3 regions of the Lysinibacillus sp. A1 genome follow, and region 1 is predicted to be linked to each of the others. Evidence: riboswitches for the same ligand, from Rfam matches in the RefSeq annotation. Region 1 holds a riboswitch; each other region holds the start of a gene.
What was found. A riboswitch is a leader RNA that binds a small molecule or an ion and turns the genes downstream of it on or off. The one in region 1 is predicted to bind cobalamin.
Positions count from the first base shown of each region.

Region 2: it holds a riboswitch for cobalamin, as region 1 does, so the genes downstream of both, PI85_RS15010 (ABC transporter substrate-binding protein) here and PI85_RS08825 (ferredoxin) in region 1, are expected to answer to the same signal.
Region 3: it holds a riboswitch for cobalamin, as region 1 does, so the genes downstream of both, cobT (nicotinate-nucleotide--dimethylbenzimidazole phosphoribosyltransferase) here and PI85_RS08825 (ferredoxin) in region 1, are expected to answer to the same signal.

Region 1 is NZ_JSZM01000011.1:213,478-217,767, forward strand. Features, by position in the region: gene PI85_RS08815 (sirohydrochlorin chelatase) at 1-677, opposite strand, end outside; gene cobJ (precorrin-3B C(17)-methyltransferase) at 692-2,359, opposite strand; gene PI85_RS08825 (ferredoxin) at 2,364-2,735, opposite strand; cobalamin riboswitch at 2,879-3,061, opposite strand; cobalamin riboswitch at 3,323-3,508, shown strand; gene PI85_RS08830 (energy-coupling factor ABC transporter permease) at 3,652-4,290, shown strand, end outside.
Region 2 is NZ_JSZM01000017.1:83,441-87,730, forward strand. Features, by position in the region: gene PI85_RS15005 (acyl-CoA dehydrogenase family protein) at 1-1,315, shown strand, start outside; cobalamin riboswitch at 1,375-1,556, shown strand; gene PI85_RS15010 (ABC transporter substrate-binding protein) at 1,700-2,671, shown strand; gene PI85_RS15015 (iron ABC transporter permease) at 2,668-3,669, shown strand; gene PI85_RS15020 (adenosylcobinamide amidohydrolase) at 3,666-4,290, shown strand, end outside.
Region 3 is NZ_JSZM01000012.1:565,229-569,518, reverse strand. Features, by position in the region: gene PI85_RS12240 (trimeric intracellular cation channel family protein) at 1-529, shown strand, start outside; gene cobT (nicotinate-nucleotide--dimethylbenzimidazole phosphoribosyltransferase) at 598-1,653, opposite strand; cobalamin riboswitch at 1,747-1,924, opposite strand; gene PI85_RS12230 (DMT family transporter) at 1,985-2,839, opposite strand; gene PI85_RS12225 (hypothetical protein) at 3,110-3,505, shown strand; gene PI85_RS12220 (rhodanese-like domain-containing protein) at 3,555-3,857, opposite strand; gene hfq (RNA chaperone Hfq) at 3,953-4,183, opposite strand; gene miaA (tRNA (adenosine(37)-N6)-dimethylallyltransferase MiaA) at 4,281-4,290, opposite strand, start outside.

The DNA.
Region 1 (4,290 bases):
ATTTGAATCTCACTTGTTGGAAATTGCTCATTGAATTTCTCACACATAACATGCATACGCTCCATTAAAATACCTGTGAATAAAAAGTAAGGAAGCATAATAATTTTTTTAGCACCTAGTTTGACACAGCGTTCAATGCCTTCTTCAACACGTGGGTCCGTTACGCCCATAAAGGCACTTTCTACGTATTTAACAGGTAGTTTTTCCCATAGCAATCGTGTAATTTTATAGAAATCTCCATTTGCATAAGGATCACTGCCTCCTCGAGCAATTAATAAAATGGCTGTGTCTTCCTGTTCTTGTTCAGTATCAAATCCAATTTCAACTAAACGATCTTGTAATATCGCAAATATTTCTTCATGAATGCCAATTGTTTGACCATATGTGAATGTGATATTCGGATAATGCTCACGAGCATGCTCGATTTCTGCTGGAATATGTAGCTTGGAATGACCTGCATGAAGTAAAATAATCGGGATGACATGTACCTCTGAAGCACCCTTTTTCACACAGTTTGTAATACCTTCTTCAATATTAGGAGAAGCAAATTCAAGGAAACATGTTTCCACTAAATATTGTTCATCAATGCGAGATTTCATTTGCTCGATAAATGTACGCACCTCATCATTTCCTGCTGCTAAACGGCTGCCATGGCCAACAAATAATATAGCTTTCATCACTTTTCTCCTCACTAGTCGCCGCACGGAGCTGGCTCTATTTTTATTTTGGAAGACATATCTTGATACGTAAAATGCAATATCTTTTTCACCCGCTTGAAGTATTTAAATAGACGTTCGTTTGGATGCGCATTGGCTTTATATTCTTCAATAATATCTGTAATTAAAGGGATTAATTGATCAGGCTCCAAACCTTCTACAACAGGCTGTGCTGCATGAGCCGTACGTCCGACTGGCTTCGCCCCAATAAAGACATCAAATTTACTTTTGCGATAAACAATCCCAATATCATCAAACACGGCTCGATAACAAGCCATCCCACAGCCATTGAAGCCAATATTTAACGTTTTCGGTAATGACATACCACCAAGCTTTTCTTGAATTTCCTCCGCATACGGAATGGAATCTGCTTTTTCACCGTAGCAAAAATCACAAGCCTTCAACGACAACACATCACCAATTGGTGCTAATAAAAAGCCTACTTCCTGTAATTTCTCAGTGATACGTTCAGGCGTTGTTGTAGGTATTTTTAAATGGATTTGATGATCTGGTGTATATTCCATTGATCCTTCTTCTCCTACGACCTCTGCTAACGTCATCATTTGCTGTGGTGTGAAAAATTTATTGGCCACGCCAGGGCTCACTGCCAATTCAAAAATTGATTCTATTTTTTGTTGTACAAGCTTTGGCGTAGCCTTGATAGCACTTGTTCCCTTTACCATTGCAAGCGCAGCTGTAGCCATTTCAAGTGCTGTTTTTTGCGGCTTTGGCATAACGGCTATACTGGGTTTATTCATTCTCCCTGCATTAGGGTCTGCCGCAAAGTCATTTCGTGCTGTTCCTGTCTCTTGATTCATCGCCCATGGCTCATTTTCTTCCCGTAAGCGTTGATGTGGACGTAATGGCTGTTTTTCCTCGCCAAGTGTATATTTACGTTGGTAGCCACGCGGTGTAATCATTTTATTATCATAGAAGAACGTAGATGAGTTTCCGATAATAACCGTTGTCAGCATACCAATATCATGTTCCAACATTTTTGCCAATGTCGTCATCGTCACTTCCTGACGTTCTCGATAGGCACTTTTTACAAGCCCTACTGGTGTGTCAGGAGAACGATATTCTAAAAGAATTCGTTGCGCTTCGACAATTTGTCTTGTACGGCGACCACTTTTAGGATTGTATAAAGCAATAACAAAATCGGCCATAGCTGCGGCTTCCACACGCTTCGCAATTAAATTCCATGGCGTAAGATGGTCACTCAAACTAATGGTACAAGCATCATGCATAATGGGTGCACCAAGTAAACTAGCACATGAATTGATAGCTGAAATACCTGGGACAATCTCCACTTCAATACCAGTTGCCTCTGTCCAGCCTAGCTCAATTAATACTTCATACACTAATCCCGCCATACCATAAACGCCCGCATCTCCACTCGAAATGACCGAAACAATACTTCCTGCCTCTGCTTGACGAACGGCCTCCTGAGCACGTGACACTTCCTCTGTCATACCTGTACTGACAATGGATTTTGCGCTGACTAAATCTTGAATCAGCTCAACATAGGTTTTATAGCCTATGATCATATCACTTTGTTGTAAAGCCTCTACTGCACGTGTCGTAATATGCTTAAAGTCTCCAGGCCCAAAGCCTACTACGAAAATTTTCCCTTTTTGCGCCATGTTTTTACCCCTCTTTCACCTTTTCAATCCCTTTAATGGCTGTCGTTTGCGCTGTTCGCTGTAATGTCCCTTCTCGAAGTGTAAAAACATGATCGTTATATAAGGATTCATGATGCAAATCCTGTACAAGTGTTCTAGCATGCTCCGTTGATGGTACACGATACCAATTCCCCTGAGGGTAAGCAATTACAACACAAGCATCCTTGCATCGTCCATTACAGCGCGTTCTTGTCGTATGTATTTCTTTATCTAGTGCGTTACGCTGTATTTCATCTCGTATAGCTTGGGTAATTTCCTCCCCACCCTTGTTCATACAGCTACTGCCATTGCAAATAAAGAGATGTGTTTTCATCCCCTCTAAATTCCACGTTGTCATCTTATATCTCCCCTCATTTGCTTTTGGAAAAAAGAAAAAACCTTTACTCTGCCGAAGAGTAAAGGTTTGTAGAAGCCAAATAAAAACGAATAGATTGAAAGACAGATCCTCGCTTTTGCTTCAACTTCTCCCTCCGAAAAGTTTGCATGCACAATCTGATAAGCAGGTTTCCTGACTTAAGCTTCATTTTACTGTCGCACCTTCCCTAGTTTGCACAGGTGGCATTGCGATTTCATCAGCTATTACAGTAGCGGGGGCTGTATTGGACTTTCACCAATTTCCCTATTATCTCGAGTTCTTCGAGCACTTATCGACGTTTTATATGAAATTTTTAATCGTATATATAATAGAAAACTGTCTTAATCATATCTTATTATTTTAAAATTTCAATATTTCTTTAAAAAATCATGACAAATTTATCAATTTCATAGGAGGGTTGAAAGCTATTAAAAAATTGAATTTGCCTTCTTTAATCCTAAAAAACGTTAGTTATCAGAATTTTCGACATTGATATTCTATTTTTAATTTTTTATAAAAAAAGTATAGCATATTTATGGAAATTCGTGATACACTTTGTCGTGAAATCTCACAACTTACTATTTTTCGGTGTAAAATGCTCGTCATTTTGCTTAAAAGGGAAGCCGGTTTAAGTCCGGCGCGGTCCCGCCACTGTAATAGGGAGCTTTATAGAACATGTCACTGTCCAATAGATGGGAAGACCTATAAAGTGTTGAACTAGAGCCAGGAGACCTGCCGAAAATAAGTGATCGTTTCAGCCTACGAGGATAGGTGTGCGGCTTAGCAGATGAAAATGTTATTTGCTTTTTTAGCTATGCACTTTTCCAACAACGGAAAAGTGCTTTTTTATTACGCACGCTACATTCTAAAAATCTATTTACAGTTTGGAGGAAGAAAATTGAAGCTGTCTTGGTGGAAATTTAGTTATTTTCTATTGGCTTTTTTAATGGTGCCAAAGCGTGCCTTCGCCATGCATATCATGGAAGGGTTTTTACCAATCGAATGGGCTATTTTTTGGTGGGCAATCTCCATCCCATTTATTATTTTAGGATTGCGCTCTATTCGTAAAACAATTGAAGAAAACCCTGAAACAAAAATGATTCTGGGGCTGTCCGGTGCGTTTGCCTTTGTCCTATCAGCCTTAAAAATCCCTTCAGTTACAGGGAGCTGCTCACATCCAACAGGAGTAGGTCTCGGGACAGTATTATTTGGACCGTTAGCGATGAGTGTCATCGGGACAATTGTTTTATTATTCCAATCTTTACTTTTAGCACATGGTGGGATCACAACATTAGGGGCTAATGCTTTTTCGATGGCTATCGTAGGCCCGTTTATCGCCTACTTTGTATTTAAAGGGGCGCAACAAATGGGGTTATCGTTTTCATTAGCTGTTTTCTTTGCGGCTATGCTTGGGGATTTAGGTACATATGTGGTGACTTCCGTTCAATTAGCACTAGCCTTCCCATCTGAAGTTGGAGGCTTTATGGCTTCCTTTACAAAGTTCGCAAGTATTTTTGCCTTAACACAAATCCCATTA
Region 2 (4,290 bases), on a different contig from region 1:
TTTTGCACAAGGTTATTTACTGTCACATGCAGAGCCCGGTTTTTATTGCCCTGTGACGTTAACGATGGCCACTGCCTATTTATTAGACCATTATGCAGAGGAAGAAGTTAAGCAGCGCTTCTTACCGCATGTTTGTGCAACAGGCGATATGGAGCTATATGAGGGAGCGACTTTTTTAACAGAGCGACAAGGAGGCTCGGATGTTGGTGCGAATGTAGTAGAAGCAAAACTTGTGGAGAATGAATACCGCCTCTATGGTGAAAAGTATTTTGCCTCCAATGCAGGGATGTGTGGGGTTGCAATGGTATTGGCACGAATAGAGGGTGCACAAGCAGGCTCTAAAGGATTAACCCTATTTGCAGTTCCATGGCGAAATGAAGATGGATCGGCTAACCATCTTCGTATTCGACGACTAAAAGATAAATTAGGTGTGAAAGCCGTTCCATCTGGTGAGGTTGAGTTTGATGGAGCACTCGCGTATGTAGTTGGTGATCAAAATAAAGGGATTTATTATATGCTGGAGGCGCTTAATTTATCAAGAATTTGTAATGCTGTGGCATCCATTGGTATTATGCGCCGTGGCTTCTTAGAGGCGAAGCACTATGTGTCAAATCGATATGCCTTTGGTAAACCTTTAACACAGTATCCTATGATCCAGGATACATTAGGTAAATATGCCGCTAAGCTGCATGTAGAAGTAGCCACGATTTTTGATCTTATTCAATTATACGATAAAGTGACAAGTGGTCAGGGAACAGAACAAGACATCATCATGAACCGTTTATATATTGCCATTATGAAAAAGGAAACGGCAGAGCAAGCGGTCCATTATGCAAGTGAAGCAATTGAGCTACATGGAGGGAATGGCTATATTGAGGACTTTGTAACACCACGCTTACTGAGAGATGCGCAAGTGTTGACGGTATGGGAGGGTACGTCTAATATACTAGCTTTGGAGCTTATTCGCTTAGTGGATAAATACAGGGCACATGAATTGTTTATTCAAGAGATGGGCGCGCGATTAGAAGTTTTAACAGACCATTCATTAGTGAAAATCGTTCAAGAGCAATTAACTAAACTATCGGCAACCTTACAAATTTTTAGTACTCTCGATGAAGCGACAAAAACGTTTGAAGCAAAGGATGTTGCCAAAAAAATGGCTCAATTATATGAAAGTGTCGTAGCCGTTGAGTGGGCACAAAAATTTGGTGGGAAATATGACAAACTAGCGGATGTTTATTTAGAGCAAACTTGGTCATTACGAACGATTGGTGCTCCGATGAAAACCGTACAGTATTTTGCTGAAATCGTCTAATAACCTTTGGAGTCGCCTTGATATAGAGGCGACTTTTTTTAATTTCATGTATAATAAAATCAACTGAATAGTATAAAGGTTCTTTACTTATGTAAAGTGAAAAGGGAAATCGGTGTAATTCCGATGCGGTCCCGCCACTGTAAGTGTGAGTTTTTTCAAATGATGCCACTGAAGATTTCGGGAAGGCTTGAAAAAACGTAATGCACAAGCCAGGAGACCTGCCTTTATAGCATAGACATGACAGCCTACGAGGATAGGATGGTGGATTTTGTATCAGTTTTTTGGTGCGATTTTGACCCCTCATCATTCGAAGATGAGGGGTCTTATTTTGATGGAACAATATTTCTAACACCTGAACGCACAAATCAACGAAGGAGGATTCACATGAAGAAATTTTGGAAAATAGGGGTATCGGCATTTTTAACGATAGGGTTGCTAGCAGCTTGTGGACAAGAGGCACAAAAAGACAATTCCACACCTACAAAAGAACAAACACAACAAGAAACATCTAAGGCGGAAGAAGCAACATTCCCTATGACTATAACGGATGCTATTGGGAAGGATATTACACTAGAGGCTCCTCCTGAGAAAATAGTGTCACTTATTCCAAGTAATACAGAAATATTGTTTGGCCTAGGTTTAAAGGATGAAATAGTAGGGGTTACAGACAACGACGATTATCCACCAGAGGTAGCTGAAAAAGAAAAAGTTGGTGGCATGGAGTACAATATTGAACAAATTATTGCCTTAAAGCCAGATATCGTTTTTGCTCATGAATCTAGCATGTCTCTTTCGGAATCAGCTATAGCACAGCTAGAATCGGCGGACGTGAAAGTATTTGTTGTAAAAAATGCCCAAGATTTTAATGAAACCTATACAACGATTGAACAGCTTGGGCGTGCTACAGGGAAATTACCAGAAGCCGAAAAAATCATTGCTGACATGAAGGCGAAAGTGGAAGAGGTTCAGGGGAAAGTGAAAGACGTTGAACCTAAGAACGTTTTTGTAGAAGCCTCTGATGAACCTAATATTTATACAGCTGGACAAGGCACATTTATGAACGCAATGCTGGAGATGATCCATGCAAAAAATGTAGCAGCAGACGGTGATAATTGGTATGAAATTGGTGCAGAACAAATTATCACAAAAAATCCAGATGTCATCGTGGTGACATATAGTTATGTACCTGATATTTTAACAAAAATACCAAAGCGTGCTGGTTTCGATACAATAAATGCAGTGAAAAATAATGCTATTGTGCAAGTAGATGAAAGCACAACAAGCCGTCAGGGACCACGTTTAGCGGATGGCCTTGAGGAATTAGCAAAAGCTATCTACCCTGAGGTATTTAAGTGAAAAAAGTAGCAACAGCCTATGTATTAACATGTACGCTTCTTATCATTAGCATCTGGTGTGGCGTCGCTATAGGCTCTGTTCATATTCCGATAGAAGTGTTGTGGAATCAGTCAGTTGATGAAACAGCTGCCAATATCTTTTGGAAAATTCGCCTGCCCCGTGTGCTTTTAGCGGGGCTAGTAGGAGCTTCTCTCGCCATTGCGGGAGCGGCTTTCCAAGGCTTGCTCAAAAATCCATTAGCAGATCCATATACATTAGGTATTTCATCTGGTGCTTCTGTCGGCGCAGTCATGACAATCTTTTTTAGTATTTCTATGCCTGTTGTAGGCTTGTATGCCTTACCTACCTTTAGCATGATAGGCGCAATCATTACAATGGTGATAGTGATGAGCTTTGCTAGAGTAGTGGACCGTTCTTTAAAGATGGAAACACTGATTTTAACAGGTGTTATCTTTAGTTCATTTTTAGGATCGTTAATCTCGTTAATGATTGCTTTATCGGGAGAGGAACTGCGCCAAGTAATCGGCTGGCTACTCGGTTCTGTTTCTATGCGTGGCTGGCCGTATGTTCAAATGATTATCCCATTTGTCATTGTTGGTTCCCTTATGCTGTGGACACAGAGACGTGAGCTTAATGTTTTGTTATATGGGGAAGAAAGAGCGAAGCATTTAGGTGTCAATGTAAAGCGAAGTAAGTATTTGATTTTAGTAGGTGGCTCCATGCTAACTGGAGCAGCAGTTGCTGTTTCAGGCACAATTGGCTTTGTAGGGTTAGTTGTACCACATATGACAAGAATGATTTGGGGTTCTGATCACCGTCATTTACTTCCATTATCATTTTTTAATGGGGCAACATTACTTATTATTTGTGATTTAGTTGCAAGAACCATCATCTTGCCAAGGGAACTGCCCATTGGTGTCATTACTGCATTTATTGGAGCGCCTGTTTTTTCCTATATTTTTTATAAGCAACGAAGAGGCAAGGGGGTACGGGCGTGATTGTTGTTGAACATCTATCAGGTGGTTATGAAGACGTACCGATCGTCAATGATATAAGCTTTACAGTTGGAAAAGGAAAGATTCTTGGCATTTTAGGGCCAAATGGTAGTGGGAAATCAACATTATTAAAGGTAATGAGTGGTATTCTACCAGCAGTTGAGGGCACGATTTCTATTGATGGAAAAAGCATTCTTTCCTACAATGCCCGTGCTTTAGCAAAAAAAATGGCTGTTTTACCACAGCTCCATGCGAACGCTTTCTCAAACAGTGTAAGAGAGGCTATTTCGCTTGGACGTTATCCACATCAAACAGGCTTTTTTTCAAGTTGGTCTGAGCAAGATGAACAAGCAGTTCAACATGCAATGCTGCAAACAGGCATAAAACGTTATGAGCATACACCGATGGAATTCTTATCGGGTGGTGAACAGCAAAGAGTTTTTGTTGCACAGGCTCTTGCTCAAACTGCGGAAATTTTACTGCTAGATGAGCCGACAAATCATTTAGACATTGCCCATCAGCGGCAAATTTTAGATATGGTGCGGAAGGAAGCTGTGGAGTGTGGTTTAACGGTAGTGATGGTATTACATGATATGAATTTAGCCTCTCTCTATTGTGATGAAT
Region 3 (4,290 bases), on a different contig from region 1:
ATACGATTTATTCGGTGTTTATATACTCGGTATCGTCACTGCTTTTGGTGGAGGGGCTATTCGAAATTTACTTATCGGGCTACCTGTCACGACATTATGGGGACAGGATATGATGTTTCAAATTGCACTTGCTGCCATTACCATATTTTTTATTTTTCCTCATCATTTGATTCAACACTGGCATCGTTGGGGCAATTTCACAGATGCAATTGGCTTATCAGCATTTGCTATTCAAGGCGCACTCTACGCCGTAAAGCTGGATATGCCGATCAGCGCTGTCATTGTAGCTGCGGTCTTAACTGGTTCAGGTGGTGGTATCGTGCGTGACTTATTAGCTCGACGAAAACCACTTGTTCTTCGTGACGAAGTCTATGGTGTTTGGGCTGCTCTCGCAGGACTTGTTATTGGGTTTGAAGTTTTTACAGGAGATATCTTCCTTTATATTTTATTTGCGGTAATAACAGCCTTACGTATTCTTTCCTATATGATGAAATGGCGTTTACCTTTGCGAAGGTTGAATCGGGCATAGAGTCTATCATTGATTAAATAAGCACAAATGGTTCCTTAACTATTTGCGCTTATTTTTTTTTTCAGTAACTATTTAGTCAAAAGATTCATTGCTTCTTCCAGCGTCACCATATTTTTCATCATCGAGCAAGCAGCATCTAATAGGGGAAAGGCTAGGGCTGCACCGGAACCTTCTCCTAGCCGCATATTCATGTGCAGCATGGGCTCCACTCCTAGTAATTCAGCGGCAATTTTAGCCCCTGGCTCCTCCGATGCATGAGAAGGTATAATAAAATCCTTTACTTTTGGTTCAATTTGATAAGCAATAAGCGCAGCAATAGTTGAAATAAATCCATCAATCACAACAGGTTTTCGATGACTTGCGGCTGCAAGGATGATACCAGCCATAGCCCCAATCTCTAGCCCTCCAACTTTAGCTAGAACATCAATGATATCATTAGGATTGGGTTTGTTGAGCGTAATTGCTTTTTGAATGACCGCTGCTTTATGAGCAATTCCTCCTTGACCAACACCTGCTCCAAATCCTGTTATTTCAATTGGGTCATAGCCAGTCAAAACAGCTAAAATCGCAGTACTCGGCGTTGTATTACCGATGCCCATCTCACCTGTACCAAGTAGATTGGCTCCTTTTATGATTTCATCTGTTGCCACACGAATCCCCGCTTCAATAGATTGAATGGCCTCCTCTCTAGACATAGCAGGGCCTTGTGCCATGTTATCTGTACCATATTTTACTTTTTGAACGATTACGCCCGAATTGAGTGGAAGATCATCCTTTACTCCAACATCGACCGTTACAACCTTCGTATTCGTCACACTTGCAATCGCGCAAACACCTGTACCTCCTTTTGGGAAATTTAATGTTTGAAATAAAGTAACATCTTGTGGGTTCGTCGTCACACCTTCCTTACAAACTCCATGATCTGCTGCACAGACAATCATCACCTTTTGATCAATCACAGGATATAATTGTCCTGTAATCCCAGAAAGCTGCACAGCAATGGACTCTAATTTACCTAGGCTACCTGGCGGCTTACAAAGAATATCTATTCGCTTCCTTGCTTGCTCCCTACTATTTTTATTAGCGCCTTGAATGTTTTGAATTGTGTCATGTAATAATTGCATTGTCATTTCTCCTCTCGTTCTTCATGAAGACAAAATAAAAAGCCTGTAGTTTATTGTCATGACAAATAAACTACAGACTTTTCCATCATCTATATCCTCTTCAAGCAAATAGGCAGGTCTCCTGGCTTAAGTTCAACATTTCATAGTACCTTCCCAGCAATGAGCTAGTGGTCTTCACTATTAAACTCCCTTTTACAGTGGCGGGTCCGCTAAAGCTTTTCACTTTATTCCCTATTCTCCCTTAATGGGCACCTAATGCTTGTATTAAACTACTTTTAATCTACGACAGCATATTTCTTCTGTCAATATTTGAATGTGATACTTTGTATGCCTATTCTTTTTCTAGCTCGCTTAGCAATGTTGACCCTAATAATAGTACCGCTCCTATTATTTGTAGAAGCGTCATTTTTTCTCCAATAATCATCGTTGAAATGACTAATGATGTCAGTGGATCTATATAGCTAAGAATGGCTATACTTTGCCCTTTCAGCTTTGACATGCCCCAAAAGAACAATAAAAATCCAACCCCTGCATGGACAATACCTAATGTCATTAATAATAGGACTGACTTAAAATTGAGTGTCATAACCTGAAACCCTGTTGTTCCAAGTATATAAAAACAAAGGAAAAAAGCTGCTAAAGATAGTTGAATAATTGTATTTTCCGGTTCTTTTAAGCCACATATACATTTATTTGTAAATGTTAGAGCTGTATAAAAGCATGCAGCGATAAGACCGTAGACAATACCAATAAAATGTTTACTGTCTCCAGTGCCTTGACTTTGGACAATCAAAAATAGTCCGATAATAGCCACACAGACATACAGTATTTTTCTGCCAACTAGCTTCTCTTTTAAGATTATTGGAGATAAACAGATAACTAGTATTGGTGCAAAATAATAACTGAGTGCAGCATTAGCAATTGTTGTTTCTTTATAAGCCTGAAATAAGAAAATCCAATTCCCACATAAGGCAACACTAGAAAGAATTAATTTCCACTTATTTTTGAGAATACTTCTTTTCGTTAAACTTTTCTTTTTAAAAATAAAAATCACTATCAAAAAACAAGCACCAATTAAACTCATCCAAAAAGCGATTTCACTTGAAGACAAAGGGATATACTTGGCAAAAACACCAACTGCACCAAAAATAATCATGGATAATACAAACGCTAATTTTCCGCTCATTACAATTCCTACTTTCTACGTATAAGTATTAACCTACACAGTAGAATCTATTGAAAATGAGCAAACTGTTATTGTATGCCTTAACAGTAGATTCTACTGTAAAGACATTGTTGGGGGTGCTATTGAACGAAACATACAAAATCCCTCCTTCATCGATATAATTGTAACATATTTCTGAAAATTACAGAGTACGATTTATAGATAAAGGGAAAAGGAAACGCTAATTACTTCATAGGTAAGGATAAAATTTTCTTTTTAGGAGGAGTTAGAATGAATGCAAGAGAATTAAGAAACGCGATTGCGGAGACTTGTGAAAATTATGATAGTCATTACGCTCAGTTAGTGAAACCGATTAATCAGTTATTAATGAATGTTGATGCTTCCATCAGTGAAGAAACAGCGTATGTCATTATGGAAAATTTGAAATTATTTTATAGTGGAGATAAATACATGGCGGAATGTCATTTCGATGAGAGTGAAAATTTCTTAAAGGATGGCATTGAGCTTTTACAAAAGGGAGATCTTGCGAATGGCGCTTTACAAATATACGGTGCTGGTTTAAATTTTGCCAGCTATGCTTCAAAGGTTCGCGGCCAAAAAAATGTGAACCCGTACATGAACTTTGAAAAAAACTTTAGCCTCGTCATGGACTCACTCCAAAAATAAGCATATGAAAAAAGAAAGAGTATACACTCTTTCTTTTTTCATTATGTCATTATTTAAATTCTAATTCACCATCGTAAGCTAACATGCCGCCTTCAAGGTTTGTCACATCAAATCCTTGTGCCTCTAAATAAAAACAAGCATTAGCTGAACGGCCACCAGCCTTACAAACGATAATATATGGCTTAGTTTCATCTAATTCCTCAAGACGTTCTGGGATTGTCCCAAGAGCAATATGCTGAGCACCAGGAATCATGCCATGTGCAACTTCATCCTCTTCACGTACATCAATAATATATAGGTCTTCATTTGCATCTAATAGTTCTAATAATTGTGTTGTTTCCATTGATTTCATCAAACTCGTCCTCCAAATATCTATTTCCTCTATCATTATAGCCTGTAGCAAAAAAAACAGCCAGTGTGGAGAACACTAACTGTTTAACAATCTTTTTATGCTTCTGTCTCTAAAAATTCTATTTGTTTAGCTGGAACGAATGTAGAAATGGCGTGCTTGTAAATCAGGTGCTGCTTATTTTCAGCATCCAATAATAAAACTGTAAAATTATCATATGATTTCACAGTCCCTTTTAACTGAAATCCGTTTAATAGAAATACAGTTACAAAAACACTGTTTTTACGTAGTTGGTTCAAGAACGTATCTTGCAAGTTGATTGATTTCATCAAATAGCCTCCCTACTAACTTTCTACCTCTTCATTCCTATAGTAGCACGTTCTACCAATTTATCAATTAGTAATTTTTAGAAATTTTTCTTTAATTTTATAATTGC